3 regions of the Planococcus faecalis genome follow, and region 3 is predicted to be linked to each of the others. Evidence: a T-box and tRNA genes for the amino acid it is inferred to sense, from the RefSeq annotation. Region 3 holds a T-box; the other regions hold tRNA genes.
What was found. The T-box of region 3 lies ahead of AJGP001_RS07080 (valine--tRNA ligase). A T-box ahead of a tRNA ligase gene usually reads a tRNA of that ligase, here a tRNA-Val.
Positions count from the first base shown of each region.

Region 1: it has a tRNA-Val gene. The T-box ahead of AJGP001_RS07080 (valine--tRNA ligase) is inferred to sense a tRNA for this amino acid. The anticodon was not compared.
Region 2: it has a tRNA-Val gene. The T-box ahead of AJGP001_RS07080 (valine--tRNA ligase) is inferred to sense a tRNA for this amino acid. The anticodon was not compared.

Region 1 is NZ_CP019401.1:1,025,349-1,035,495, forward strand. Features, by position in the region: rRNA gene AJGP001_RS04970 (16S ribosomal RNA) at 1-295, shown strand, start outside; tRNA gene AJGP001_RS04975 (tRNA-Ile) at 417-493, shown strand; tRNA gene AJGP001_RS04980 (tRNA-Ala) at 502-577, shown strand; rRNA gene AJGP001_RS04985 (23S ribosomal RNA) at 699-3,630, shown strand; rRNA gene rrf (5S ribosomal RNA) at 3,768-3,883, shown strand; tRNA gene AJGP001_RS04995 (tRNA-Asn) at 3,895-3,969, shown strand; tRNA gene AJGP001_RS05000 (tRNA-Ser) at 3,975-4,064, shown strand; tRNA gene AJGP001_RS05005 (tRNA-Glu) at 4,085-4,159, shown strand; tRNA gene AJGP001_RS05010 (tRNA-Val) at 4,167-4,242, shown strand; tRNA gene AJGP001_RS05015 (tRNA-Met) at 4,311-4,387, shown strand; tRNA gene AJGP001_RS05020 (tRNA-Asp) at 4,391-4,466, shown strand; tRNA gene AJGP001_RS05025 (tRNA-Phe) at 4,484-4,559, shown strand; tRNA gene AJGP001_RS05030 (tRNA-Thr) at 4,578-4,653, shown strand; tRNA gene AJGP001_RS05035 (tRNA-Tyr) at 4,657-4,740, shown strand; tRNA gene AJGP001_RS05040 (tRNA-Trp) at 4,747-4,820, shown strand; tRNA gene AJGP001_RS05045 (tRNA-His) at 4,839-4,914, shown strand; tRNA gene AJGP001_RS05050 (tRNA-His) at 4,955-5,030, shown strand; tRNA gene AJGP001_RS05055 (tRNA-Gln) at 5,042-5,113, shown strand; tRNA gene AJGP001_RS05060 (tRNA-Gly) at 5,120-5,194, shown strand; tRNA gene AJGP001_RS05065 (tRNA-Cys) at 5,201-5,274, shown strand; tRNA gene AJGP001_RS05070 (tRNA-Leu) at 5,284-5,367, shown strand; gene AJGP001_RS05075 (DUF47 domain-containing protein) at 5,578-6,195, shown strand; gene AJGP001_RS05080 (inorganic phosphate transporter) at 6,211-7,209, shown strand; tRNA gene AJGP001_RS05085 (tRNA-Leu) at 7,315-7,398, shown strand; gene AJGP001_RS05090 (hypothetical protein) at 7,563-8,015, opposite strand; gene AJGP001_RS05095 (DUF3100 domain-containing protein) at 7,999-8,826, opposite strand; gene AJGP001_RS05100 (M20 family metallopeptidase) at 8,874-10,070, opposite strand.
Region 2 is NZ_CP019401.1:1,205,248-1,215,394, forward strand. Features, by position in the region: gene AJGP001_RS05930 (iron-containing alcohol dehydrogenase) at 1-572, shown strand, start outside; gene AJGP001_RS05935 (cation diffusion facilitator family transporter) at 605-1,591, opposite strand; gene AJGP001_RS05940 (MgtC/SapB family protein) at 1,607-2,335, opposite strand; gene AJGP001_RS05945 (DMT family transporter) at 2,441-3,343, shown strand; rRNA gene AJGP001_RS05950 (16S ribosomal RNA) at 3,705-5,254, shown strand; rRNA gene AJGP001_RS05955 (23S ribosomal RNA) at 5,452-8,384, shown strand; rRNA gene rrf (5S ribosomal RNA) at 8,523-8,638, shown strand; tRNA gene AJGP001_RS05965 (tRNA-Val) at 8,647-8,722, shown strand; tRNA gene AJGP001_RS05970 (tRNA-Thr) at 8,734-8,809, shown strand; tRNA gene AJGP001_RS05975 (tRNA-Lys) at 8,817-8,892, shown strand; tRNA gene AJGP001_RS05980 (tRNA-Leu) at 8,913-8,997, shown strand; tRNA gene AJGP001_RS05985 (tRNA-Gly) at 9,003-9,077, shown strand; tRNA gene AJGP001_RS05990 (tRNA-Leu) at 9,107-9,195, shown strand; tRNA gene AJGP001_RS05995 (tRNA-Arg) at 9,227-9,303, shown strand; tRNA gene AJGP001_RS06000 (tRNA-Pro) at 9,330-9,406, shown strand; tRNA gene AJGP001_RS06005 (tRNA-Ala) at 9,413-9,488, shown strand; tRNA gene AJGP001_RS06010 (tRNA-Met) at 9,510-9,583, shown strand; tRNA gene AJGP001_RS06015 (tRNA-Ile) at 9,592-9,668, shown strand; tRNA gene AJGP001_RS06020 (tRNA-Ser) at 9,684-9,776, shown strand; tRNA gene AJGP001_RS06025 (tRNA-Met) at 9,823-9,899, shown strand; tRNA gene AJGP001_RS06030 (tRNA-Asp) at 9,903-9,978, shown strand; tRNA gene AJGP001_RS06035 (tRNA-Phe) at 9,996-10,071, shown strand; tRNA gene AJGP001_RS06040 (tRNA-Gly) at 10,078-10,147, shown strand, end outside.
Region 3 is NZ_CP019401.1:1,418,291-1,428,437, reverse strand. Features, by position in the region: gene AJGP001_RS07100 (sensor domain-containing diguanylate cyclase) at 1-1,104, opposite strand, end outside; gene AJGP001_RS07095 (bifunctional folylpolyglutamate synthase/dihydrofolate synthase) at 1,151-2,338, opposite strand; gene AJGP001_RS07090 (ATP-grasp domain-containing protein) at 2,409-3,272, shown strand; gene AJGP001_RS07085 (ATP-grasp domain-containing protein) at 3,269-4,066, shown strand; gene AJGP001_RS07080 (valine--tRNA ligase) at 4,334-6,967, opposite strand; T-box leader at 7,018-7,240, opposite strand; gene hemL (glutamate-1-semialdehyde 2,1-aminomutase) at 8,465-9,751, opposite strand; gene hemB (porphobilinogen synthase) at 9,748-10,147, opposite strand, start outside.

The DNA.
Region 1 (10,147 bases), 390 kb from region 3:
CAAAGGGCTGCAACCCCGCGAGGGCAAGCCAATCCCAGAAAACCGTTCTCAGTTCGGATTGCAGGCTGCAACTCGCCTGCATGAAGCCGGAATCGCTAGTAATCGTGGATCAGCATGCCACGGTGAATACGTTCCCGGGCCTTGTACACACCGCCCGTCACACCACGAGAGTTTGTAACACCCGAAGTCGGTGAGGTAACCCTTGTGGAGCCAGCCGCCGAAGGTGGGACAGATGATTGGGGTGAAGTCGTAACAAGGTAGCCGTATCGGAAGGTGCGGCTGGATCACCTCCTTTCTAAGGATAAATTCGGAACCGAGCTTGGCTCGGGGTTGACGTTTTGCGTTCAGTTTTGAAGGTTCATTTTCAATGGTGACATTGAATTGATCTTTTATCAGTATTACAATTATACTCAAGAGGGCCTATAGCTCAGCTGGTTAGAGCGCACGCCTGATAAGCGTGAGGTCGATGGTTCGAGTCCATTTAGGCCCACCATTCTTCTTGGGGCCTTAGCTCAGCTGGGAGAGCGCCTGCCTTGCACGCAGGAGGTCAGCGGTTCGATCCCGCTAGGCTCCACCAATCATTTTGCAAGTAGAAATGATGACTTTGTTCTTTGAAAACTGGATAAAACGACATTGAAACAAATGCAAGTAATTCAAGTACGCGTGACGATTTCGTCACAACTTTTTAATTAACCAGTGGTTAAGTTAGAAAGGGCGCACGGTGGATGCCTTGGCACTAGGAGCCGAAGAAGGACGGCACTAACACCGATATGCTTCGGGGAGCTGTAAGTGAGCTGTGATCCGGAGATTTCCGAATGGGGGAACCCACTGCCTTTAATCGGGTAGTATCCATGTGTGAATCTATAGCACATGAGAAGGCAGACCCAGGGAACTGAAACATCTAAGTACCTGGAGGAAGAGAAAGCAAATGCGATTCCCTGAGTAGCGGCGAGCGAAACGGGATCAGCCCAAACCAAGAGGCTTGCCTCTTGGGGTTGTAGGACACTCTATACGGAGTTACAAAAGATAGGATTAGGCGAAGCGACCTGGAACGGTCCGCCGCAGCGGGTAACAGCCCCGTAGCCGAAAACCCTATCCCTCCAGAGTGGATCCTGAGTACGGCGGAACACGTGAAATTCCGTCGGAATCTGGGAGGACCATCTCCCAAGGCTAAATACTTCCTAGTGACCGATAGTGAACCAGTACCGTGAGGGAAAGGTGAAAAGCACCCCGGAAGGGGAGTGAAATAGATCCTGAAACCGTGTGCCTACAAGTAGTCAAAGCCCGTTAATGGGTGATGGCGTGCCTTTTGTAGAATGAACCGGCGAGTTACGATTGCATGCAAGGTTAAGCTGAGAAGGCGGAGCCGCAGCGAAAGCGAGTCTGAATAGGGCGACAGAGTATGCAGTTGTAGACCCGAAACCAGGTGATCTACCCATGTCCAGGGTGAAGGTAAGGTAACACTTACTGGAGGCCCGAACCCACGCACGTTGAAAAGTGCGGGGATGAGGTGTGGGTAGCGGAGAAATTCCAATCGAACCTGGAGATAGCTGGTTCTCTCCGAAATAGCTTTAGGGCTAGCCTCAAGATTGAGAATCCTGGAGGTAGAGCACTGTTTGGACTAGGGGCCCATCCCGGGTTACCGAATTCAGACAAACTCCGAATGCCAGTGATTTATGCTTGGGAGTCAGACTGCGAGTGATAAGATCCGTAGTCAAGAGGGAAACAGCCCAGACCACCAGCTAAGGTCCCCAAATATCCGTTAAGTGGAAAAGGATGTGGCGTTGCTTAGACAACCAGGATGTTGGCTTAGAAGCAGCCATCATTTAAAGAGTGCGTAATAGCTCACTGGTCGAGTGACACTGCGCCGAAAATGTACCGGGGCTAAACGGATTACCGAAGCTGTGGATGGATCTCGTTAGAGATCCGTGGTAGGAGAGCGTTCTAAGGGCGTTGAAGTCAGACCGGAAGGACTGGTGGAGCGCTTAGAAGTGAGAATGCCGGTATGAGTAACGAAAGACGGGTGAGAATCCCGTCCACCGAATGCCTAAGGTTTCCTGAGGAAGGCTCGTCCGCTCAGGGTTAGTCGGGACCTAAGTCGAGGCCGATAGGCGTAGACGATGGACAACAGGTTGATATTCCTGTACCACCTCCCCGCCGTTTGAGCAATGGGGGACGCAGAAGGATAAGGAGAGCGTGCCGTTGGTTGTGCACGTCCAAGCAGTGAGGCGTGAAATGAGGCAAATCCCATTTCTAATACGTTGAGCTGTGACGGCAAGAGGGTTTACCCTTGAGTCCCTGATTTCACACTGCCAAGAAAAGCCTCTAGCGAGGCGGGAGGTGCCCGTACCGCAAACCGACACAGGTAGGCGAGAAGAGAATTCTAAGGTGAGCGAGTGAACTCTCGTTAAGGAACTCGGCAAAATGACCCCGTAACTTCGGGAGAAGGGGTGCTCTGGTAGGGTGAATAGCCCGAGAGAGCCGCAGTGAATAGGCCCAGGCGACTGTTTAGCAAAAACACAGGTCTCTGCAAAACCGTAAGGTGACGTATAGGGGCTGACGCCTGCCCGGTGCTGGAAGGTTAAGAGGAGTGCTTAGCGCAAGCGAAGGTGCGAATTGAAGCCCCAGTAAACGGCGGCCGTAACTATAACGGTCCTAAGGTAGCGAAATTCCTTGTCGGGTAAGTTCCGACCCGCACGAAAGGCGTAACGATCTGGGCACTGTCTCAACGAGAGACTCGGTGAAATTATAGTACCTGTGAAGATGCAGGTTACCCGCGACAGGACGGAAAGACCCCGTGGAGCTTTACTGTAGCCTGATATTGAATTTTGGTGCAACTTGTACAGGATAGGTAGGAGCCTGAGATTCCGGAGCGCTAGCTTCGGAGGAGGCGTCAGTGGGATACTACCCTGGTTGTATTGAAATTCTAACCCACAAGCCTGATCGGCTTGGGAGACAGTGTCAGGCGGGCAGTTTGACTGGGGCGGTCGCCTCCTAAAGAGTAACGGAGGCGCCCAAAGGTTCCCTCAGAATGGTTGGAAATCATTCGTAGAGTGTAAAGGCAGAAGGGAGCTTGACTGCGAGACGTACAGGTCGAGCAGGGTCGAAAGACGGGCTTAGTGATCCGGTGGTTCCGCATGGAAGGGCCATCGCTCAACGGATAAAAGCTACCCCGGGGATAACAGGCTTATCTCCCCCAAGAGTCCACATCGACGGGGAGGTTTGGCACCTCGATGTCGGCTCATCGCATCCTGGGGCTGTAGTCGGTCCCAAGGGTTGGGCTGTTCGCCCATTAAAGCGGTACGCGAGCTGGGTTCAGAACGTCGTGAGACAGTTCGGTCCCTATCCGTCGCGGGCGCAGGAAATTTGAGAGGAGCTGTCCTTAGTACGAGAGGACCGGGATGGACACACCGCTGGTGTACCAGTTGTTCTGCCAAGGGCATCGCTGGGTAGCTATGTGTGGCCGGGATAAGTGCTGAAAGCATCTAAGCACGAAGCCCCCCTCAAGATGAGATTTCCCATTGCGCAAGCAAGTAAGATCCCTCAAAGACGATGAGGTAGATAGGTTCGAGGTGGAAGCGTAGCGATACGTGCAGCTGACGAATACTAATCGATCGAGGACTTAACCAACATACTGTATGCGAAAAACTTGCCTGTTTCACCTGTCGTTTATCCAGTTTTGAAAGAATAAGAAAGTTTTTGTAAAAAAAGCTTGAAAAAACCGGTACTAATGGTATAATAAAACTTGTCTTTCAAAATAAATTCAGTCTGGTAATGATGGCAAAGAGGCCACACCCGTTCCCATCCCGAACACGGTAGTTAAGCTCTTTTGCGCCGATGGTAGTTGGGGGTTTCCCCCTGTGAGAGTAGGACGTTGCCAGTCTGAATAATTATTCCGAAGTAGCTCAGTGGTAGAGCACCGCACTGTTAATGCGATGGTCGTAGGTTCGAGTCCTACCTTCGGAGCCAAATATGGAGAGCTGTCCGAGTGGCCGAAGGAGCATGATTGGAAATCATGTAGGCGGGCAACCGTCTCAAGGGTTCGAATCCCTTGCTCTCCGCCAGAAGTTCTTTTTAAAAGCACGGCCCCTTGGTCAAGCGGTTAAGACACCGCCCTTTCACGGCGGTAACACGGGTTCGAATCCCGTAGGGGTCACCAATTTCATGGAGGATTAGCTCAGCTGGGAGAGCATCTGCCTTACAAGCAGAGGGTCGGCGGTTCGATCCCGTCATCCTCCACCATTTACAGTTACATAGTGAACGCGTTGTTTTTAAATTTCACAATGTTAATCGTAAGAAAATAGTATTGTCGCGGGGTGGAGCAGTTCGGTAGCTCGTTGGGCTCATAACCCAAAGGTCGCAGGTTCAAATCCTGCCCCCGCAACCAAATGGTCCCGTGGTGTAGCGGTTAACATGCCTGCCTGTCACGCAGGAGATCGCCGGTTCGATCCCGGTCGGGACCGCCATTTTCAATAAATAAAGTGGGTCAGTAGCTCAGTCGGTAGAGCATTAGATTGAAGCTCTAAGTGTCGGCGGTTCGATTCCGTCCTGACCCACCATTTTTTATTAATACTTGTGCCGGAGTAGCTCAGTTGGTAGAGCAACTGACTTGTAATCAGTAGGTCGAGGGTTCGACTCCTTTCTCCGGCACCACTAGGTGGGGTAGCGAAGTGGCTAAACGCGGCGGACTGTAAATCCGCTCCTTCGGGTTCGGCAGTTCGAATCTGCCCCCCACCACCAGTTTTTAGGGGCATAGTTTAACGGTAGAACAGAGGTCTCCAACACCTCCGATGTGGGTTCGATTCCTACTGCCCCTGCCAATTTTAAATTTTATGATGGCGGTCGTGGCGAAGTGGTTAACGCACCGGATTGTGATTCCGGCACTCGGGGGTTCAATTCCCCTCGTCCGCCCCATGTTTTCATTTCATTAAGTGAACTTATAAATAATAAAGTGGCGGTCGTGGCGAAGTGGTTAACGCACCGGATTGTGATTCCGGCACTCGGGGGTTCAATTCCCCTCGTCCGCCCCATCTTTTACTAGTGGGGTATAGCCAAGCGGTAAGGCAACGGGTTTTGATCCCGTCATGCCCTGGTTCGAATCCAGGTACCCCAGCTTTAAGCGGAAGTAGTTCAGTGGTAGAACGCCACCTTGCCAAGGTGGAGGTCGCGAGTTCGAACCTCGTCTTCCGCTCCAATATTTGGCGGCATAGCCAAGTGGTAAGGCATGGGTCTGCAACACCCTTATCACCGGTTCGAGTCCGGTTGCCGCCTCCATAATATTTTGCCGGCGTGGCGGAATTGGCAGACGCGCGGGACTCAAAATCCCGTTCCTTCACGGGAGTGTCGGTTCGACCCCGACCGCCGGTATCACGAAAGAGCCTGCCTGCTCTTTCAAAAACCTCTTAACTGTGAGAAATCATAGTTAAGAGGTTTTTTTATTGAGTTTAGATTAAACTGGAAATTCGGTTTCAACAAAAATTTGTAAATTGATTATATAGATAGTGTTAATATCTCGAGAAATAAGCTATTATAATTTAGCTGAGAAATTATGTTGCGAAAATAGTGGAGGTAGAGAAAATGGCTTTCAAAAAGAAAGATAAGTTTGCATTGCAGTTGAGTGACATTGCGTTGAATTTAAAAGAAAGTGCAGCTTATTTTGCTGAGTATAAATTAAAAGCTAGTAATGACTTGATCATTTTTTCGAACACTATGAAGGATTATGAAACAAAAGGAGATTCTTTTATACATTCCATAATCCAAGATCTTAACAACGCATTTATTACGCCAATTGAACGAGAAGATATATTGGCTTTAGCAATGAGTATGGATGATGTATTAGACGGTTTAGAACACACAGCTGCACGATTTGATATGTATTCAATAGTAGAAGCAGATGAATACATGCTTGAATTTGTTGAAGCAATTCGATTGAGCACGATTGAGATAGAAATGGCAGTCGAACTAATGGTTTCTAAGAAGTTGCCTCAGATGAGATCTCATGCGATTAAAATTAAAGATTACGAATCTAAATGTGATGCCGTCCTGCGTCGATCCATAAAAAATCTGTTTCAAACTGAAAAAGATCCGATTCGAATTATTCAATACAAGGACATATACGAAGAGTTAGAAGAAATTGCTGATCATTGTCAGCAAGTCGCGAATACATTCGAATCAATTATTATGAAAAACGCCTAAGGAGCAAAATGACTAATGGATATGGTATTGCTGTTAACAGTTTTGATTGTCATTTTTGCTATAATATTTGACTTTATCAATGGGTTTCATGATACGGCAAATTCGATAGCTACTGCGGTTTCTACAAAAGCACTAACACCGAGACGTGCAATTATGCTTGCGGCCATTATGAATTTTGTCGGTGCTATGGCTTTTACGGGTGTTGCTAAAACAATAACCAAGGATATCGTCGATCCTTTTGCGCTCGATAATGGCTCTGTCGTTATTCTAGCAGCTTTATTAGCGGCTATTACATGGAATTTGTTGACTTGGTACTATGGAATTCCAAGTAGCTCCTCACACGCGTTAATTGGTTCAATAGCTGGAGCAGCTATTGCAGGGGCTGGCTTTGCAGCTCTTAATTACAGTGGCTTTCTAGCAATTTTGCAAGCTTTAATCTTTTCGCCAATTCTTGCTTTGGTCGTGGGCTATCTCATGTATAGTGTTTTTAAAATAGTATTCAAAGATCATAATTTAACAAAAACAAATAAGAATTTTAGATTAATTCAAATTGCCACTGCTGCATTGCAGTCATTTTCCCATGGTACGAATGATGCGCAAAAAGCGATGGGGATTATTACGTTGGCATTGATTGTGAATAATTATCAAAGCTCTGATGATATCCAATTGTGGGTACAAGCTACATGTGCCCTAGCGATGGCGTTAGGGACTTCGGTTGGCGGTTGGCGAATTATTAAAACGGTGGGCGGGAAAATCATGAAAATTCGTCCAGTTAATGGTGTAGCAGCTGATTTGACAGGTGCAGCAGTAATTTTTGGTGCTACTCTGATTCACTTGCCAGTTAGTACAACTCACGTTATTTCGTCTTCTATAATGGGAGTTGGGGCAGCGCATCGTGTTAAAGGCGTTCAGTGGGGGACAGCCAAGACTATGTTAATCACTTGGGTGATTACAATGCCAATATCGGCGATGTTAGCCGCTGTCTTCTACTTTCTTCTTAATTTGGTTTTGTAAAAAAGATAAACACCTGTTTTTGCAAAATTATTTGTTATACGAATAAAGTATTGGCGAGCGAAATGAGATGTGCTATAATAATTCTTGTCCGCTAAAGAAATACTTGCCGGCGTGGCGGAATTGGCAGACGCGCGGGACTCAAAATCCCGTTCCTTCACCGGAGTGTCGGTTCGACCCCGACCGCCGGTATCCTGCAAGATTAGATGAGAGGCCCTGACATTATTGTTGGGCTTTTCTTTTTGGAATTTTTAAGATGGATTGCTGAGGGTAAGTAGCAGTAAATAGATTTTTAAAGAACTAGTAAAAAGACCACCGCAAAAGCTAAAGCTTTTGCGGTGGTCTTTTGGTTAACGTTAAATAATTCCTTGAAATCGAAGGATAATTTCCGCAATGACTGCTGAGCCAAGAAATGTTCCGAGCAGAACCACCATGCCAATTACGATAGTTTTCCAACCTAATTGCACAAAGTCGAACCATGAACGGCCAATGGATACGCCGGCATAAGCTAAGATAGGCGTAGCAATTGCTAATAAAGTAACTTCTGTTGTGTAAGTGACAATTTGTGCTGCTCCCGGCATACCCGGAATTGTCAATATTAGACCGATAATGCCGATGTAAGCGATGCTAGGCAACTTGAATGGTAGTAAGCGGTGAATAACCAATCCGGCCAGGCTAATGCCTATTAGGATGGCTATTCCGGGAAGCGCATCCCAAGGAAGTATATCGTAGCCAATCCAATTACCAATCAGCATGATCACACCAATAATCATAAAGACCAGTATCCATTCTTTAAGACTTTTTATCATAATCTACGCTTCCTTTCGCTGCTTTTTTCTCTTTGTTTTTAGAGAGAATCTCATACAGTTTAACCGTTAAGGGCAAACCAATAAAAATACTCATGTATAGACCTGTTACTGAAGAAATTAAGTTGCTGACTCCTGAAAAGGCAGTCAAGGTTTCACTCATCTCAGGAAATGCGGCAATTAAAGGACCTAGAGAAGCCGCTGCCATACTACCGCTGCCCACACCTGTCGCCATGGCGAAAGAAATCGGATGCAGGGGCGTCACAGTAGCTAAAAAGCCTGATATCAACCCAATAAAAATCGATCCGAAGACGGTACCAAAAATATACATAGCCATAACGCCGCGTCCTTCGGGAGAGGATAAACCATATTTATCGGTAATCAGAGCAAGGTTGGCTTCTCGTCCGATAGAATGCGTCATACCGATGCTTTCTCTCTTGAGTCCTAGAAATACAGCTAAAGGAAGAGCTAATAAGATCGTGCCAAGGTTACCAAATTCCTGTAACAATAGAGCAGGACCGGCTTCGATGATTTGAGGCAGAGCGGGTCCTGCTTGGACTCCGAATTTAGCTATCAGTACAGAAACTGAGAGAAATACTAAAGGTTCTGCGTTAATCGATTGTTTATCGGTTACCAGTGGAGTGAAATACAATCCGAGACCAATCACAACTGCATAAAGCATCGGCAACAATAGAATGGTCCCAGGTCCAACTGGAATAGCGAATGTACCAATCGACTCAGTCACGGCTACAATCGCTAAAACGATGACATGTAGCCGCCAATCTTTCCACAATTTAAAAGCTTGTTCGCCCATGTAACATCTACTCCTTTTATGTGGGAGAACTGGCTCTCCGTTAGTGATTAGCTTGCGTTGGTAGCAGACTGGTATTTTTTCGCATAGTTAAGTGCCGCTGTGCCTAATGCTTTTGCGGCTATCAGCAAAGAACGTTCATCAATATCAAATTTTGGATGGTGATGTGGGTAAGCCTCTGTGTTGTCTGGGCTCTGTGCACCTGTAAAAAAGAACGTTCCTTTTATATGTTGAAGGTAATACGAGAAATCTTCGCCACCCATGACAGGTGGTGTTTCTCTAACTTCTTCTACTCCAGGGACAGAGGATGCGAGAGCTGCTAGAAAATTTGTTTCTTCTTCGTGATTGACTGTTGTTGGATAACCGCGTGTATAGGTATATTCATAATCTGCTCCTGAAACGAGACAAGTTCCTGCAATGACGCGTTCAATTTCTTCTTCGATAAAACTACGAATGTCTTCTTTGAATGTCCGTACAGTTCCAGTCATTTCAGCCGTGTCCGCGATAACATTATAGGGATTTTTAGCTTCGAAATTACAAATCGAGACAACAGCAGATTCCAATGGATTGATTCGGCGGCTGACGATTTGTTGCAAGTTATTAATCAGTTGTCCCCCAATGACAATGCTGTCTTTTGTATCGTGAGGGCTTGCAGCATGCCCACCTCTTCCAAGGATTTTAATGTCAAAGCGATCTGGAGCGGCTTGAAGAGGACCTGAACGATAACCAATTTCTCCAAGAGGCATTTGGGCTTGTAAATGCGTACCAAAAATAACATCGACGCCATCGAGACAGCCGTCTTCAATCATGGCGATGGCTCCGCCGGGTGGTAGTTCTTCTGCGTGCTGGTGCAAAAAGACAATGGTACCTTCAATTTCTGATTGCATACTATTTAATGCTTTCGCTAGACCGAGTAGACTCGCCGTATGGCCATCATGGCCACAAGCATGCATGACACCGTCATTTTTAGATTTAAAAGGCACGTCTGTTTGTTCTTGAATCGGTAGGGCGTCAAAGTCCGCGCGCAAAGCAACAGTTGGACCAGGTTTGTCACCTTTTAAGTAGGCCAGCACACCGTTACCACCAACATTTCTACGGACTTCGTGACCTAATTTTTCGTGGAAAAGAGCAATATATTCGGCTGTTTCCACCTCCTCAAAAGATAGTTCTGGGTATTCATGAAGATGGCGCCGAATATCGACAATCTCGTCGTACAGTTTATCGAGCTTAGTGAATAGTTGATCCAAAAAAAACCCTCCTTTAGAATAATAGTCTTATCCTATCATAATTTTCAGTGAATTTTAAGGTGCTTTTGCGGAAAATA
Region 2 (10,147 bases), 210 kb from region 3:
ATATTTTCGAGCAATACTTTAACGATGCGACGAGCACACCGGTTCAAGATCGTATGTGTGAAGGTGTATTAAAAGCGGTAATTGAAACTGCACCAAAATTAATGGAAGATCTTCAAAGTTATGAACACCGCGAAACAATCATGTTCGCAGGAACAATGGCATTGAACAAATTCCTTGAAATGGGCTATAGAGGAGACTGGGGTTCGCATAACATTGAACATGCAGTGTCTGCAGTTTATGACATTCCACATGCTGGTGGATTGGCAATTTTATTCCCGCAATGGATGCGTCATAACGTAAACGTAAATCCAGCTCGCTTTGCTCAAATGGCAGTTCGTGTCTTTGACGTAGATTCAGCAGGTAAGTCTGAGGAAGAAATCGCTTATGAAGGAATCGATCGCGTATCTGCATTCTGGACTTCATTAGGAGCACCAACTCGTTTGGACTACTACGACATCGATGATTCAAAAATTGATGCAATGGTAGAGAAAGCGATGGTCTATGGAGAATTCGGTAACTTTGCAAAACTAAAAGATGAAGATGTGAAAGAAATTTTACAAGCATCACTATAAGAAAAGGATTGGCGCTGAGCGCCAATCCTTTTTTAATTTGGATTAAGTTTTTTTGGTCGTTTACTTAAATGCTTCCAATGTGTTTCACCATCATCTGCATCGAGAGAAACAATGACGTCGTCAACACTTGGTTGGCTGAGGATAAGCTCGGCTAAACGCTCTTGTAAAGCATCGGCCTGTATCACGTTTAAATTTGGATCAACTTCAATTTTAGTTTCAACATGAAGAAATTCTCCTTCTTTAACAACTTCTAACTCTTGAATGTCTCGAACATCTGAATGATCACTCAACAAGTGTGCAATATGGTTTACCATATGTTCGTCCGTTTCACCAATGGCGCCACGTGCGTTATCCATGAAAACTTTTGCGACAACATAGAACATCATAAAGCCAATCGCAATAGACGCAGCACCTTCGACTTGAAGAAAGCCAGTGTAATGCGCGATTAATACAGCGGTTAAGGCAAGGACCCCACCTGCAGTTGCAACCAAATCTTCTAAAAACACTAATTTAGTTGCAGGCTTCGCTCGATTCAAGTGAGAAAAACTTGTAGTCAAGGGAGCTAGAGCTCCACCTTTAACGCCTGCTTCGTGAAGGATTTCTTTTCCGGCTTTATAAAGAACAAAAAATTCAAGAATGATTGCGATGGATAATACCACAACACTGATGATGAATCCTTCTGCTTCGACTGGTTTTGTCATTTGATGCCAGCCTTCGATAATAGTTTCATATGCCATGATTCCAACAATCAAGACGGCACCTAAGAGAACGATGTTCAATAGACGCCCGAAACCATTTGGAAATTGCTTGGTCGGCGCCTTCTTAGAGAGTGCAGAGCCAATAAAAACGAAATACTGGTTCGCTGCGTCTCCGATAGAGTGCATTGTTTCAGCGAACATGGCGACATTCCCTGTGAAGAAAAACGCCACACCTTTCATAATTGCGATAAACGTATTAATGACTGCTGCCGTCAAAGACGGCTTATTGCCATTTTTCAATAATCCGAAAAACTCTTTCATAAAAATCCTCCTCGGTCAAATTAATTCGATTTCAACATGCACAACATTTTTCATGTCTGATATTTCTTGGTACAAATCAATGGTGTCTTTGTCGTGAGGGACAGACATACGAATCCGAAGTTCATGAAAGAAAGAAGAACCTACTTCATCTGAGTAGGCGATTGAAATGCTTTCGATCACGGACCCATTTATTTTTAATTCATTTAGCACCTCCCGTATGGATGTTCGATCAGTGACAACTACCTTTAAATTTGCTTCAACCATCTTCAAACGTTTTGGCCCAAACTTAAAAAGTAGGTGAGGCAAAACTTCTATTCCAATCAGGACGAGTAAGACCGCAGTTACGGCTTCGATATAAAAGCCAGCAGCAACTGCAATCCCAATTCCTCCAGCTCCCCAAATCATGGCCGCAGTCGTAAGTCCTGAAATAGAATCGTTGCCACGTTTTAAAATTACGCCAGCCCCTAAAAAACCAATACCTGAAACAATCTGTGCGGCAAGACGCAAGGGATCCATTGTAATATTAACATTAGCATACTCGCTACCTTGTGCAATATAGGCAGATTCAATCGAGATGATGGTTAGTAAACAACTGAACGTAGAGATAACGATACTCGTTTTTAATCCGACAGGCTTTCTTTTTAATTCCCTTTCCAGTCCGATTGCTAAACTTAAGAGAGCGGCTATGACAAGTTTAAAGAAAGTTTCATATGAAGAAATTTGCATTGCGCTGAAAAACTCCATAAAAAAACCTCCATTTTTTTGTCTTGTATTGATTCTCTTTAGCGAACGTGGCAAACTTGTTAAGTGTGTCGTCGGTGAAGTTAATATAGAAGAAGAGGTGTAGGTATGGAAAAACCGGCTATTCATCCATATATCCCTATTATGATAGGAGTATTCTCAGTAGCGTTATCGGCTATTTTTGTTAAGATGACATCTGCCGATTCAGGAGTGACAGCTTTTTACCGGATGTTGTTTTCGGTGTTGATCATGAGCCCAGTCTTCTTTTTAAAATATACCCACGAAATCAAAAAGCTAAGCAAAAGAGATTGGGTTTTTGCGTCAATTGCGGGTGTGTTTTTATCTTTTCACTTTATTTTATGGTTTGAATCGCTTAATTATACGTCAGTTGCAAGCTCGACTGTCCTTGTAACCTTGCAACCGCTGTTCGCTTTTGCTGGTACATACTTCTTCTTTAAAGAGAAAGTATCTATTAAGACGCTTATTGCGGGAGCTATTGCAATTGCGGGAAGTGTTTTAATTGGCTACGGTGATTTCAAAGTGAGTGGAAGTGCTCTTTACGGAGATTTGTTGGCTTTAATAGCTTGTGCTTTAATTACGGCATATTTATTATTTGGTCAAGATGTCAGAAAGAGGTTATCACTGGTCACGTATACATTTGTGGTTTACGGAGTTAGCACAATAACATTATTCTTCTATATTGTATTCAAAGGAGAATCTTTTGGTCCTTACCCAGCCTCTGAGTGGATGTGGTTTTTGTTGTTAGCGATTATTCCGAATCTGTTAGGGCATACATTATTTAACTGGGCTTTAAAATGGGTAAGCACGAATGTTATATCAATTGCTATTCTTTTTGAGCCGATAGGAGCAGCTATACTAGCGTATTTCATACTCGGAGAATATTTAAGTGTATCTCAAATTGTTGGTGGAAGTGTAGTGTTAGCGGGGATAACGCTATTCGTTGCAGACTACCAAAAAATTAAAATGTACTTTTTAAAAATAAAGGCTTGATTTTTTGCTCGTGGCGGTTTATATTTATATATGTCCTTAAGACAACTCGTAAAAATATTTTGAAATAGTATTGACAACGAAGTTGGGATGAGATATATTAATTAAGTCGCCAATGAGCGCGGCTAAAAAAACAACAACTTGAACCTTGAAAACTGAACAGCAAAACGTCAACGAAAGACGTCACGAGCACTTCGGTGCGAGAACGGCTTTTGCGAAGGTTGCCTTTGGCAACCAGAGCAAAGTTGTTTTCCTTCTCGGTGTTCGTGACGACAACTTACTGATCAGCATTGAGCAGATCAAAGCGAATCGTGCGTCTTCGGACGGCGATACGCCAGCAGTATTGAGCAATCAACACTACTCTATAATGGAGAGTTTGATCCTGGCTCAGGACGAACGCTGGCGGCGTGCCTAATACATGCAAGTCGAGCGGAACTTTGGGAGCTTGCTCCCATTGTTTAGCGGCGGACGGGTGAGTAACACGTGGGCAACCTGCCCTGCAGATCGGGATAACTCCGGGAAACCGGTGCTAATACCGAATAGTTTGCGGCCTCTCCTGAGGCTGCACGGAAAGACGGTTTCGGCTGTCACTGCAGGATGGGCCCGCGGCGCATTAGCTAGTTGGTGGGGTAATGGCCTACCAAGGCGACGATGCGTAGCCGACCTGAGAGGGTGATCGGCCACACTGGGACTGAGACACGGCCCAGACTCCTACGGGAGGCAGCAGTAGGGAATCTTCCGCAATGGACGAAAGTCTGACGGAGCAACGCCGCGTGAGTGACGAAGGTTTTCGGATCGTAAAACTCTGTTGTGAGGGAAGAACAAGTACCAAGTAACTACTGGTACCTTGACGGTACCTCACCAGAAAGCCACGGCTAACTACGTGCCAGCAGCCGCGGTAATACGTAGGTGGCAAGCGTTGTCCGGAATTATTGGGCGTAAAGCGCGCGCAGGCGGTTCTTTAAGTCCGATGTGAAAGCCCACGGCTCAACCGTGGAGGGTCATTGGAAACTGGGGAACTTGAGTGCAGAAGAGGAAAGTGGAATTCCATGTGTAGCGGTGAAATGCGTAGAGATGTGGAGGAACACCAGTGGCGAAGGCGACTTTCTGGTCTGTAACTGACGCTGAGGCGCGAAAGCGTGGGGAGCAAACAGGATTAGATACCCTGGTAGTCCACGCCGTAAACGATGAGTGCTAAGTGTTAGGGGGTTTCCGCCCCTTAGTGCTGCAGCTAACGCATTAAGCACTCCGCCTGGGGAGTACGGCCGCAAGGCTGAAACTCAAAGGAATTGACGGGGGCCCGCACAAGCGGTGGAGCATGTGGTTTAATTCGAAGCAACGCGAAGAACCTTACCAGGTCTTGACATCCCACTGACCGGTGTAGAGATACACTTTTCCCTTCGGGGACAGTGGTGACAGGTGGTGCATGGTTGTCGTCAGCTCGTGTCGTGAGATGTTGGGTTAAGTCCCGCAACGAGCGCAACCCTTGATCTTAGTTGCCAGCATTCAGTTGGGCACTCTAAGGTGACTGCCGGTGACAAACCGGAGGAAGGTGGGGATGACGTCAAATCATCATGCCCCTTATGACCTGGGCTACACACGTGCTACAATGGACGGTACAAAGGGCTGCAACCCCGCGAGGGCAAGCCAATCCCAGAAAACCGTTCTCAGTTCGGATTGCAGGCTGCAACTCGCCTGCATGAAGCCGGAATCGCTAGTAATCGTGGATCAGCATGCCACGGTGAATACGTTCCCGGGCCTTGTACACACCGCCCGTCACACCACGAGAGTTTGTAACACCCGAAGTCGGTGAGGTAACCCTTGTGGAGCCAGCCGCCGAAGGTGGGACAGATGATTGGGGTGAAGTCGTAACAAGGTAGCCGTATCGGAAGGTGCGGCTGGATCACCTCCTTTCTAAGGATAAATTCGGAACCGAGCTTGTCTCGGGGTTGACGTTTTGCGTTCAGTTTTGAAGGTTCACCTTCAGGCGGCAACGCCTTTTTTTGTGACTTTCAACCTTGTTCTTTGAAAACTGGATAAAACGACATTGAAACAAAGCAAGTAATTCAAGTACGCGTGACGATTTCGTCACAACTTTTTAATTAACCAGTGGTTAAGTTAGAAAGGGCGCACGGTGGATGCCTTGGCACTAGGAGCCGAAGAAGGACGGCACTAACACCGATATGCTTCGGGGAGCTGTAAGTGAGCTGTGATCCGGAGATTTCCGAATGGGGGAACCCACTGCCTTTAATCGGGTAGTATCCATGTGTGAATCTATAGCACATGAGAAGGCAGACCCAGGGAACTGAAACATCTAAGTACCTGGAGGAAGAGAAAGCAAATGCGATTCCCTGAGTAGCGGCGAGCGAAACGGGATCAGCCCAAACCAAGAGGCTTGCCTCTTGGGGTTGTAGGACACTCTATACGGAGTTACAAAAGATAGGATTAGGCGAAGCGACCTGGAACGGTCCGCCGCAGCGGGTAACAGCCCCGTAGCCGAAAACCCTATCCCTCCAGAGTGGATCCTGAGTACGGCGGAACACGTGAAATTCCGTCGGAATCTGGGAGGACCATCTCCCAAGGCTAAATACTTCCTAGTGACCGATAGTGAACCAGTACCGTGAGGGAAAGGTGAAAAGCACCCCGGAAGGGGAGTGAAATAGATCCTGAAACCGTGTGCCTACAAGTAGTCAAAGCCCGTTAATGGGTGATGGCGTGCCTTTTGTAGAATGAACCGGCGAGTTACGATTGCATGCAAGGTTAAGCTGAGAAGGCGGAGCCGCAGCGAAAGCGAGTCTGAATAGGGCGACAGAGTATGCAGTTGTAGACCCGAAACCAGGTGATCTACCCATGTCCAGGGTGAAGGTAAGGTAACACTTACTGGAGGCCCGAACCCACGCACGTTGAAAAGTGCGGGGATGAGGTGTGGGTAGCGGAGAAATTCCAATCGAACCTGGAGATAGCTGGTTCTCTCCGAAATAGCTTTAGGGCTAGCCTCAAGATTGAGAATCCTGGAGGTAGAGCACTGTTTGGACTAGGGGCCCATCCCGGGTTACCGAATTCAGACAAACTCCGAATGCCAGTGATTTATGCTTGGGAGTCAGACTGCGAGTGATAAGATCCGTAGTCAAGAGGGAAACAGCCCAGACCACCAGCTAAGGTCCCCAAATATCCGTTAAGTGGAAAAGGATGTGGCGTTGCTTAGACAACCAGGATGTTGGCTTAGAAGCAGCCATCATTTAAAGAGTGCGTAATAGCTCACTGGTCGAGTGACACTGCGCCGAAAATGTACCGGGGCTAAACGGATTACCGAAGCTGTGGATGGATCTCGTTAGAGATCCGTGGTAGGAGAGCGTTCTAAGGGCGTTGAAGTCAGACCGGAAGGACTGGTGGAGCGCTTAGAAGTGAGAATGCCGGTATGAGTAACGAAAGACGGGTGAGAATCCCGTCCACCGAATGCCTAAGGTTTCCTGAGGAAGGCTCGTCCGCTCAGGGTTAGTCGGGACCTAAGTCGAGGCCGATAGGCGTAGACGATGGACAACAGGTTGATATTCCTGTACCACCTCCCCGCCGTTTGAGCAATGGGGGGACGCAGAAGGATAAGGAGAGCGTGCCGTTGGTTGTGCACGTCCAAGCAGTGAGGCGTGAAATGAGGCAAATCCCATTTCTAATACGTTGAGCTGTGACGGCAAGAGGGTTTACCCTTGAGTCCCTGATTTCACACTGCCAAGAAAAGCCTCTAGCGAGGCGGGAGGTGCCCGTACCGCAAACCGACACAGGTAGGCGAGAAGAGAATTCTAAGGTGAGCGAGTGAACTCTCGTTAAGGAACTCGGCAAAATGACCCCGTAACTTCGGGAGAAGGGGTGCTCTGGTAGGGTGAATAGCCCGAGAGAGCCGCAGTGAATAGGCCCAGGCGACTGTTTAGCAAAAACACAGGTCTCTGCAAAACCGTAAGGTGACGTATAGGGGCTGACGCCTGCCCGGTGCTGGAAGGTTAAGAGGAGTGCTTAGCGCAAGCGAAGGTGCGAATTGAAGCCCCAGTAAACGGCGGCCGTAACTATAACGGTCCTAAGGTAGCGAAATTCCTTGTCGGGTAAGTTCCGACCCGCACGAAAGGCGTAACGATCTGGGCACTGTCTCAACGAGAGACTCGGTGAAATTATAGTACCTGTGAAGATGCAGGTTACCCGCGACAGGACGGAAAGACCCCGTGGAGCTTTACTGTAGCCTGATATTGAATTTTGGTGCAACTTGTACAGGATAGGTAGGAGCCTGAGATTCCGGAGCGCTAGCTTCGGAGGAGGCGTCAGTGGGATACTACCCTGGTTGTATTGAAATTCTAACCCACAAGCCTGATCGGCTTGGGAGACAGTGTCAGGCGGGCAGTTTGACTGGGGCGGTCGCCTCCTAAAGAGTAACGGAGGCGCCCAAAGGTTCCCTCAGAATGGTTGGAAATCATTCGTAGAGTGTAAAGGCAGAAGGGAGCTTGACTGCGAGACGTACAGGTCGAGCAGGGTCGAAAGACGGGCTTAGTGATCCGGTGGTTCCGCATGGAAGGGCCATCGCTCAACGGATAAAAGCTACCCCGGGGATAACAGGCTTATCTCCCCCAAGAGTCCACATCGACGGGGAGGTTTGGCACCTCGATGTCGGCTCATCGCATCCTGGGGCTGTAGTCGGTCCCAAGGGTTGGGCTGTTCGCCCATTAAAGCGGTACGCGAGCTGGGTTCAGAACGTCGTGAGACAGTTCGGTCCCTATCCGTCGCGGGCGCAGGAAATTTGAGAGGAGCTGTCCTTAGTACGAGAGGACCGGGATGGACACACCGCTGGTGTACCAGTTGTTCTGCCAAGGGCATCGCTGGGTAGCTATGTGTGGCCGGGATAAGTGCTGAAAGCATCTAAGCACGAAGCCCCCCTCAAGATGAGATTTCCCATTGCGCAAGCAAGTAAGATCCCTCAAAGACGATGAGGTAGATAGGTTCGAGGTGGAAGCGTAGCGATACGTGCAGCTGACGAATACTAATCGATCGAGGACTTAACCAACACACTGTATGCGAAAAACTTGCCTGTTTCACCTGTCGTTTATCCAGTTTTGAAAGAATAAGCCCAAGTTTTTGTAAAAAAAGCTTGAAAAAAACAGTACTACTGGTATAATAAATCTTGTCTTTCAAAACCAAATAGTCCAGTGATGATGGCAAAGAGGCCACACCCGTTCCCATCCCGAACACGGCAGTTAAGCTCTTTTGCGCCGATGGTAGTTGGGGGTTTCCCCCTGTGAGAGTAGGACGTCGCTGGGCAATATATCGGAGGATTAGCTCAGCTGGGAGAGCATCTGCCTTACAAGCAGAGGGTCGGCGGTTCGATCCCGTCATCCTCCACCATTATTTCTTTTGCCGGAGTAGCTCAGTTGGTAGAGCAACTGACTTGTAATCAGTAGGTCGAGGGTTCGACTCCTTTCTCCGGCACCACTTTTTCGAGCCATTAGCTCAGCTGGTAGAGCATCTGACTTTTAATCAGAGGGTCGAAGGTTCGAATCCTTCATGGCTCACCATTTTAATTTTATATTGCCACGCGGGTGTGGCGGAACTGGCAGACGCACTAGACTTAGGATCTAGCGCCTTCGGGCGTGGGGGTTCGACTCCCTTCACCCGCACCATTTTTGCGGAAGTAGTTCAGTGGTAGAACGCCACCTTGCCAAGGTGGAGGTCGCGAGTTCGAACCTCGTCTTCCGCTCCATATTTATTTGCACGTGATACCGACCCTTAGCCGGGGTGGCGGAACTGGCAGACGCACAGGACTTAAAATCCTGCGGTAGGTGACTACCGTACCGGTTCGATTCCGGTCCTCGGCACCATCTTTTCACGAAATAGTGAATAGCATCATATGCGCCCGTAGCTCAATTGGATAGAGTACTTGACTACGAATCAAGCGGTTAGAGGTTCGAGTCCTCTCGGGCGCACCATATTTTTATACTCAGCAACTCAAGTTCGGGAAGTAGCTCAGCTTGGTAGAGCACTTGGTTTGGGACCAAGGGGTCGCAGGTTCGAATCCTGTCTTCCCGACCAAACAATGGGGCCTTAGCTCAGCTGGGAGAGCGCCTGCCTTGCACGCAGGAGGTCAGCGGTTCGATCCCGCTAGGCTCCACCAACTTTTTAAAGTAAAGATCCCGGCGGCGTAGCTCAGCTGGCTAGAGCGTACGGTTCATACCCGTGAGGTCGGGGGTTCGATCCCCTCTGCCGCCACTTTTTTAGGACCTTTAGCTCAGTTGGTTAGAGCAGACGGCTCATAACCGTCCGGTCGCAGGTTCGAGTCCTGCAAGGTCCACCATATGTATTTTATCTCGGAGGAATACCCAAGTTTGGCTGAAGGGATCGGTCTTGAAAACCGACAGGGGAGTCAAATCCCGCGGGGGTTCGAATCCCTCTTCCTCCTCCATATTTTTAAAATGTGTGGACGAATTTCTTTTGAATTATACTATTGTCGCGGGGTGGAGCAGTTCGGTAGCTCGTTGGGCTCATAACCCAAAGGTCGCAGGTTCAAATCCTGCCCCCGCAACCAAATGGTCCCGTGGTGTAGCGGTTAACATGCCTGCCTGTCACGCAGGAGATCGCCGGTTCGATCCCGGTCGGGACCGCCATTTCCAATAAATAAAGTGGGTCAGTAGCTCAGTCGGTAGAGCATTAGATTGAAGCTCTAAGTGTCGGCGGTTCGATTCCGTCCTGACCCACCATTTTATGCGGGTGTAGTTTAGTGGTAAAACCTCAGCCTTCCAAGCTGATGATGGGGGTTCGATTCCCCCCACCCGC
Region 3 (10,147 bases):
TTGCAGTTGGTGCTTGGCGAAGGCGTATTTCTTTTTAGATGCCAGTACAAGCACGCCTTCTATTTTGTTGTTGCGTGCGATAGGTGTCGCCATGATGCTTTCTGTATCTGCTGGAAAATTGCCTGTCACCAATTTTCCCCAATCTGCTTTTTCATTGTAGATAGAAGATTCGCCGGTCAGGATAGCTTGTCCCGCGACGCCCTTTTTATAGGGGACTGGGGCAATGTTACGCGACTCAAATTGATCGTTTTCATAAATTCGCAAAAATTGCTGCAACTCGTTACGGTAATCGATGACATAAGTGTATTCAACTTTAAACATTTTGGCGACTTGCGCGACAAACAAGTCGAGTATTTCGTCTGTCTCTAAACGCGCAGCAAGTTGATGACCGATTACGCCCGCTTTTTTTAAGTCGCTATTAATTTGCTCTGAATGGTTGTACATTTTCATGACCACAGTCATTGTCAAAAACGGTACTCCTAGTAAAACCAGTGCGGCGATACCAATATAGGCTTCGAATAGATACAACGCAATGGCATACGGAAAAACCAGCAGCATTAAAGCGAAGTCCCATATGGCGTCTATCGAAAAGAACTTGCTGCGATTGCCTGTCGTATAATCATATAAGTAATAAATGATTTGATTGCTCAATACGGAAGCTACTTGGAAGATCAGTCCGAAGATGATAACAGTTGTCAGGTTGAGCGAATTAAACTCACCCCCTACTGCGATATATGTTAGGCCAGCAATGAGCGAAACAGCTAAAAACATCATGGAGTTAAAAGGAATTCGCACCGACTGCTCCTCATCTGTCCGACTGCGATACAAAACTATGAGCATGGTCAATTGTGAAACCAGTATTTCAATAAAAATTCCATACTTTAAGAACAGTGCAACTGTCACCCATTGCACTAAAAAAGTCGACGCCCCGTTAATATTCATCGGCATCAAACTCATTAATACAAAAAACAACACATAAGCAAACAAGTTCCAAGGATCCTCTATGGTCGGTGGGAACAACTGATAAGCAATGATTAAACTTATCGGCACCAACAATACCCACAGCATCCAAAGAATTTTTTTCCGTTTATTGTTACCGGCCATAACATCCTTCCCTTCCTTATGCAGCTATCTATTATTTAACCTATGCCTATGACTGATAACATTGAAAAAATGGAGAAGTAGAATTTCTCAGAACAGTAAGCAGGTAAATCGAACCAGTGACTATAGTCACTTCCTCTTTATCTTGTACAGGTAATATATCATACCAATTTAGAATTGTCTTCCTTTTGCTAGAGTTTTCTGAAAATAATATTTCTGCGGGTAATACTCTGCTGTCATCAAAGTCAACAAAGGTAAAATGATCGCTAACCGTTTCTAATTGACGTAGCACACTCGCATAGTCTTTCCCTTTCAGTACTCCCATAACAATGTGAATCGGACGATTCGGAAACAGTTGTTTGATCGTCTCAACCAATGCTTCGGCGCTCGCTTTATTGTGGGCACCGTCAAAGAAAACTTCAGGAAAAACTTCTTCAAACCGGTAAGCGATATGTGCAGACGTCAAGCTTTGTAGAGCTTTTTGTTCGCTAAACCTAGCGCCAAGCAGTTCTCTCGCAGCTTCTAATGCCAAACTCGCATTTACTAACTGATGCGGTCCTTTAAGTTTTAGTTGAACAGTAGCTAACTCTTGTGGTTGGATTACTTCAGCATGCAAATCGTTCGCAGTGGCTTGAACGATTTCCAATGCTTCACGTGGCAGTTTACCCACTACGACAGGTTTCCACTTTTTAATAATTCCTGCTTTATGCCAAGCGATTTCTTCTATTGTAGTACCAAGAAAGTTTGTGTGGTCCATGGAGATGGATGGGATGATCGCAATTTCTGGATGGATCACATTTGTGCTATCCAATCCTCCCCCCATTCCTGCTTCAATAATGGTAAAGTCAAGTGCATGATTTCGAAAAATCATAAATGCGGCTGCTGTTAATAGTTCAAAATCAGTTAATGGTGTTGTTACCATACTTAACTGTTTCATCACCAGATCAAGTTCATCTGAACTAACCGGTTTTCCATCGATTTGAATTTGATCATGAAGATTTTCAATGCAAGGCGAGTAAAAGTTACCGACACTGTGTTGGTGTGCTTGTAAGATCGCTGACAGAAACGTTGCGGTGGATCCTTTGCCATTTGTTCCAGCCAGATGAACAAACTTGCCTGCTTTATGTGGATTGCCTAATTCCTCCAGAACAGATGTGATGGCCTCTAATCCAGGGTGAATGGCTGAGTCTGTCTGTATGTTCCATTTTGTTTTGTATTGTTCTAGTCCGATGATCATAAAGAGCCTCTTTTCTTAGTAAACATGATACACTTTTTAAGTAGGATATTAGCCCGAAGGTGGAATGGATATGACAAGTTGTTGGGTTATTTATAATGGAAGTTTAGTTTCCGATAAGTTTGAAGACCAAGCTAGGCTGGTTGCCGAGGCAGCAGAAAGAGCCGGCATAGATGTAAAAATTATGAAAAATTATGAGGTTGTAATGGATTTATCAGTCAATTTAAGTATACCCGATTTTGCCGTGTTATTGGATAAAGATATCTTACTTGGCTACTTTTTAAAAAGTCGAGGGGTGCCCGTTTACAACGACCCCGCAGTGATTGATTTATGCGACAACAAAGCGACTCAATATGTCCAACTAGCAGCGCACGATTTGCCCATGCCACGGACGATTGTTGCCCCAAAAGTTTATCCGAACTTCTCCATAATAGAATCTGGTTATTTCGAGAAAATTATCAATCAGTTGAACTTGCCGATGATCATTAAAGAAGGTCACGGCTCTTTTGGCATGAAAGTCTATTTAATTGAAACCGAAGCGGAATTTTACGAAAAAGTCGATAACCTACGAGGTGTCGATTTTGTATTCCAGGAATTTATCGCATCGAGCCGCGGTCGCGACATTCGCGTTAATATTGTAGGAGATCAAATTGTGGCAGCGATGTATCGTCATTCTGAAACAGATTTCCGCGCGAATATAACAAATGGCGGTGTGGCGTCGCCAATCCAACTAACTGTCGTTCAAGAAAAACTAGCGTTAGAAGCTGCTGATGCCGTTGGCGCCACCTTTGCTGGAGTCGATTTGTTGTTTGGTGACAACGATCAGCCATTAGTATGCGAAGTCAATGCCGCCGCGCACATCCGCAATATTTTAAATGTCACAGGCATTAATGTCGCAGACGCCATGATTGCCTATATAGTGGAGGACTTAGCATGAAACTTCTCTATGAAACAGCAGACGCAAAACGCAACCACGAATTTATAGAAGAACTGCAGCGTTTTGGTGATGTTCGTTTGATTCAGTGGGACGATTGGAGTTCAAACGGACTCCAGCTACTCGCGGAAACCGTTAAAAGTGAAACCGTGGTGTTTCGCGCGCGGCGCCCTCAAGCTGCACGATTTCTAGAAGACCAACAGGTTCGACTGGTAAATCGTGCCGAAGTCAACCGCATTGCCAATGACAAATGGCAAAGTTATCAATTGTTTCTATTCCTTGGAGTGCCTGTTATTCCCAGCTACCAAACAGCAACTGAATTTCCGTGTGTGGCAAAAACCGCAGACGGGCACGGAGGTTCCGAAGTTTGGCTGCTCCAAGCCGTTCAAGACATACCCGTTACCTCTTCGCCATTGATTTTCCAGCCGGTCATTCAGCACCAAGCGGACGTCCGTGCTTATGTAATCGGCAATAAAGTCGTTGGTGCTGTCAAACGCAGCTCTAAAGACTCTTTTAAAGTGAACTATTCTCTCGGTGGTACTGTTGAGAAATACATCCTCACTGCCGCTCAAGAAAAGGATGTCTTACGTATTGCCCGCGCTTTAAAAAGCGACTATGTCGGAATCGATTTTTTACTATTAGAAGACGGTCAGCACCTGTTCAATGAAATCGAAGATCCTGTTGGGGCCCGGTCATTTTATAAAACACACGAAGAAAACATCGCCGAATTGTTAGTAGAGTACCTGCGAACACTGGAACAACATGCACCGTTCGGGCGGGAAGATCGACCGAAATGATTTCTAGTTAAGTTGGACTATTTTTTACCTCTGGATATTCTGCCGGAGTCTGCTTTATTTTTATGTAAACACCGAAAAAATTCGACATTTCTGATTTAGTGAATTTCTTAGCGTCGGCGTGTTCAGCGGCTAAGCGAAGCGAGAAGGCTCGCTTTTTGCGAGAGCTATACCAAAACGATATGTGAAATGTCCATTCCTAAGTCTAATTTATTAGCTTGTTAACTACAAAAAACCGCTCTCCCCATTGGGAAAACGGTTTTTTTCGTTTTACAAGTTCTTTAATTCTTCGATACGTTTTTCAACTGTTGCGTGTTTTTCTAGGTAATCGGCTTGTTTCGCACGTTCTTCGGCGACAACTGCTTCTGGCGCTTTAGACACAAAGCGTTCGTTCGACAATTTGCCGCTCACGAGCTTGACTTCTTTTGCCCATTTTTCGCGTTCTTTACCGAGACGCGCAAGTTCTGCATCAATGTCGATCAAGCCTTTAAGTGGCACAAACAATTCAGCACCGGATACTACTGCAGACATCGATTTTTCAGGAGCTACCATGTTTTCGCCGATCGTTAAGGTTTCCGGGTTACAGAAACGTTCGATATACGCGGCATTTGCTTCTAGCACGGCATGCGTATTGGCATCTTTTGCCGAAATCGTCAACGGCACTTTTTTGCTCATTGGCGATTGTACTTCTGCACGGATCGTACGTACAGAACGAATCACATCCATTAACAGCTTCATGCTTGAAGACTGACTTTGGTCTGTTAATGAGTTATCTACTGTCGGCCACGCCGCAACGGTAATCGATTCACCTTCATGCGGCAAGTTCTGCCAAATTTCTTCTGTAATAAATGGCATGAACGGGTGCAATAGACGCATCGTGTTGTCGAGTACGTAAGCAAGAACTGAACGCGTCATTTTCTTCGCTCTTTCGTCCTCACCGTATAATGGCAATTTCGACATTTCGATATACCAGTCACAGAAATCATCCCATATAAAGTTGTAAAGTGAACGGCCCACTTCGCCAAATTCATAGCGTTCTGCAAGTTCCGTTACTTGTTCGATGGTTTCATTCAAACGCGTCAGAATCCATGAATCCGCAACGGACTTTTTGCCTGACAAGTCGATTTGGTCGTACGTCATGCCTTCCATGTTCATCAACGCAAAACGAGACGCATTCCAGATTTTATTGGCAAAGTTCCAAACGGACTCGACTTTGTCGTTTGCGTACCGAAGATCTTGTCCTGGAGACGAAGCTGTTGCGAGGAAATAACGCAGCGAATCGGCTCCGTACTCAGAAATAACGTCCATCGGGTCAACGCCGTTGCCAAGTGATTTGGACATTTTACGCCCTTCAGCGTCACGCACAAGTCCGTGAATCAAGACATCTTTAAACGGTTTTTCACCCGTGAATTCTAAAGCTTGGAAAATCATCCGTGACACCCAAAAGTTAATGATGTCGTAGCCTGTCACCAATACGTCCGTCGGGTAGTAACGGCTAAGATCATCGTTTTCTTCTGGCCAGCCAAGTGTCGAGAACGGCCATAAAGCAGATGAGAACCACGTGTCTAATACGTCTTCGTCTTGTGTCCAGTTTTCAGCGTCTGCCGGTGCTTCGTGGCCTACATAGATTTCGCCTGTTTCGTTATGATACCAAGCTGGAATTTGATGTCCCCACCAAAGTTGGCGCGAAATACACCAATCGCGAATGTTTTCCATCCAGTGCAAATAGGTTTTCTCAAAACGATCCGGCACAAAGTTAACACCCGCATCGTTTTTTTGTGCCTCAACTGAAGCAGCAGCAAGTGGCTTCATATCGACAAACCATTGTGTTGATAGGTAAGGCTCAACCACTGCTCCGCTACGCTCAGAATGGCCTACTGAATGCAAATGCTCTTCAATTTTAAATAACACATCCAGGTCTTGCAGATCTTTGACAATTTGCTTCCGACATTCAAAACGATCCAGTCCTTCATACTTGCCAGCGTTTTCGTTCATCGAACCGTCTTCGTGCATAACTAGTACGCGTTCTAAATGATGACGGTTTCCAATTTCAAAGTCATTCGGGTCGTGAGCCGGTGTAATTTTTACAGCACCACTTCCAAATTCTCTATCTACGTAATCATCCGCTACAATTTCAATTTCCCGGCCAATAATTGGCAAAATTACTTTCTTGCCGATCAAGTGCTGGTAACGCTCGTCTTTCGGGTGAACGGCAACGGCTGTATCGCCAAGCATTGTTTCGGGACGTGTCGTGGCGATTTCAATATGACCACTACCATCTGCAAGTGGGTAACGCATATGATAAAACGCACCTTGTACGTCTTTGTAAATAACTTCAATGTCGGAAATCGCTGTTTTTGTGTTCGGGTCCCAGTTGATGATGTATTTGCCGCGGTAAATGAGTTTTTTCTCATACAGCTTAACAAATACTTCTCTTACTGCTTTTGATAAGCCGTCATCTAATGTAAAACGCTCACGCGAATAATCAAGACCTAGCCCTAGTTTTGCCCATTGCTCGCGAATGTGCCCTGCGTATTGATCTTTCCATTTCCATGATTCTTCAAGAAACGCTTCGCGTCCTAAGTCATAGCGTGAACGACCTTCTTCTTTCAGCTTGCCTTCCACTTTTGCTTGCGTTGCAATACCTGCATGATCCATTCCTGGAAGCCATAACGCATCAAAGCCTTGCATCCGTTTCATGCGTGTCATGATGTCTTGTAATGTTGTATCCCACGCGTGGCCTAAGTGCAACTTGCCGGTAACGTTTGGTGGTGGAATCACAATGGTATACGGCGTTTTGCCGCTTTCAGGTTTTGCTTCGAAGAATTTGTTGTTGACCCACCAATCGTAACGCCCTTTTTCAATCGATTGTGGATCGTACTTGGTGGACATTTGTTCAGTCATTGGAATTCCTCCTTTAATTTCTGGTAGAACGCAAAAAACTCCCGTCGTCTGTAAAGGACGAAGGAGTTTTTCGCGGTACCACCTTTATACACAGGTCCACTTGCACACCTGGCTCTCAAGTTTCATAACGGATGTTCAGTCCGGTTCCCGCTACTCGTTTCACGGCAACTGCTCGGAGGTGACATTCAACTGGACGCTCATGAAAACCTCTCACCAACTGGTCTTCTCTCTGAAATGTAACGTACAATTTACTATCCTCTTCAACGCATGAATATCTAATTACTCTTATTGTACTCAATACTTGGTTTTAGCGTCAAGTTTATTTTGTAAGGTTTGATTGAGGTGGTAGTTATTTCTGCTTTCTTATGTCGCTTCGGTCGCTTTGGGCATGGCTCCCGCAATAAGCCCGGAAGTTCACCGGTCTTTTTGCTTTGCCTAGCCCGTGCTCGCTCCTTGCTTAGTCAATGGACATGGCTTTGGTGGTGTAGGGTAGGTAGTTGGTGTTGTTTCGTTACTTCGCCTAGTGAATGAAGATTGATGTGGGGGTGCAAGCTCGAGAAAGTAGCCTCGCTTTCTTATGCCGCTTCGGTCGCTTTGGGCATGGCTCTCGCGATAAGCCCGGAAGTGCACCGGTCTTTTCGCTTCGCCTAGCCCGCGACGCGCCTCAGCTAGGGACTGCTGGATGCACAAGTGCACCTATTTTTATGTGGGAGTAGAGGGTGTAAGGCTCTGGAGACGCTCGGCGGCGGTGGTGCACGCGCCGTCGCTAAGTCAGGTTGCATTGAACGTTTTTCTTAGGTTCTATACACCGCTTCGGTCGCTTTGGGCATGGCTCCCGCACCAAGCCGAGAAGAGCACTCGTCTTAGCGCTTCGCCTAGCCCGCGACGCGCCTCAGCTAGGGAGTGGTGGATGTATAAGTGCACCTACTTTTATGTTGGAGTAGAGGATGTGAAGTTCTGGAAACGCTCGGCGGCGGTGGTGCACGCGCCTTCGCTGAGTAAGGTTGCATTGAACTGAGATAATACGTTTTCTTAGGTTCTATACACCGCTTCGAGCGCTTGGGGCATGGCTCTCACACTAAGCCGAGAAGAGCACTCGTCTTAGCGCTTCGCCTAGCCCGTGACGCGCCTCAGCTAGGGAGTGGTGGATGCATAAGTGCACCTATTTTTATGTGGGAGTAGAGGGTGTAAGGTTCTGGAGACGCTCGACGGCGGTGGTGCACGCGCCTTCGCTGAGTCAGGTTGCATTGAACTGGGATAGTCGTTTTTCTTAGGTTCTATACATCGCTTCGGTCGTTTTGAGCGTAACAATGTGAGACGAGATGAATAGCTTGGAGCGAGCTTTGGAACAGCAATACCGATTTTCTATATCTTGCTAATTTTTCACTACTAACTATTGAGATAAAAGCGACTACTTAAACAGATCAAAATCACTCTAAAAAAAGGGCTATCCCAAAGGGTCATTTTTATGACCTTTCAGGATAGCCCTGTCTATTTTTAGCGTGCCAATTTAGCAAATACGGCATGGAATGCTTCTACGGTTTTTGCGATATGCTCTTCCGTGTGGGCAGTCGATAGGAACATGCCTTCAAATTGAGACGGCGGCAAGTAAATACCTTCTGCCGCCATTAAACGGTAATAGTCAGCGAACAAATCGGTATCTGAAGTTTTCGCTGTTGCAAAGTCGACCACGTTTTCGTTTGTGAAGAAAAAACCAATCATCGAGCCTGCACGGTTGACTGTGTGCGGGATGTTGTATTTGGTTGCAGCTTCTCGGAATCCTTTTTCAAGCTGGTCGCCGCGTTCGATAAAAGTGTTGTAGCTTTCTTCTGTTAAACGAGACAACGTTTCAAAGCCTGCGCGCATTGCGAGTGGATTTCCAGAGAGTGTGCCTGCTTGATAAATAGAACCACTTGGTGCGACTTGCTGCATAATTTCACGCTTACCACCGAATGCACCGACTGGTAAACCGCCGCCGATTACTTTACCGAGACACGTCATGTCGGGTGTAACGCCGTAATGACCTTGTGCACAATGATAGCCAACACGGAATCCGGTCATGACTTCGTCAAAAATAAGAAGCGTGCCGTTTTCGTGCGTTAAGTTGCGCAGCTCCATTAAGAAGCCTTCGTTTGGCGGAACCACGCCCATGTTTCCAGCAACCGGTTCTACGATAACTGCCGCTAGTTCACTGCCGTATTCTTGAAAAGCCATACGAACGCTTTCTAAGTCATTAAATGGCACGGTAATGGTATTTTTAGCGACTGATTCGGGTACACCTGGTGAATCTGGCAAACCTAAAGTTGCGACACCTGAACCTGCTTTGATTAATAGACTGTCGCCGTGACCGTGATAGCAGCCTTCGAATTTCAAGATTTTATCGCGGCCGGTATAGCCACGTGCTACACGCAATGCACTCATCGTTGCTTCTGTTCCAGAAGATACCATACGAATCATTTCAATCGATGGAACGCGTTCCATAACTAGTTTCGCCATCGTATTTTCAAGTTCAGTTGGCGCACCGAATGACGTTCCAAGCGCTGCTGTTTCTTGAATTGCGTTGACGACTGCTGGTTCAGCATGGCCTAAAATTAATGGGCCGTATGACAAAACGTAGTCAATATACGAATTTCCGTCAATATCTGTAATTGTGGCACCGCTTCCTGACTTCATGAAAATCGGATCCATATTGACCGATTTAAAGGCACGGACTGGGCTATTAACGCCACCTGGCATTAAAGTTTTTGCTTCAGTAAATGCGGCTAGTGATTTTTCGTATGTCATTCTTTTCCCTCCAACCAGCGTGCTGCGTCTTTCGCGTGATAAGTCATAACGATATCTGCTCCCGCGCGTTTCATGCTCAATAAAGTTTCTAAAACGATTTTCTTTTCATCAATCCAGCCATTTGCGGCAGCTGCTTTGACCATCGCGTATTCACCCGATACGTTATAAGCGACAATCGGTACATCAAAATTATCGCGAACTTCACGGATAATGTCTAAGTACGACAAAGCTGGCTTAACAATCATGAAATCTGCACCTTCTTGAATATCAGAAGTTGCTTCACGTAACGCTTCCATACGGTTTGCTGGATCCATTTGGTACGTTTTACGATCCCCAAATTGCGGTGTACTGTGAGCCGCTTCACGGAAAGGTCCGTAATAAGCAGACGAATATTTA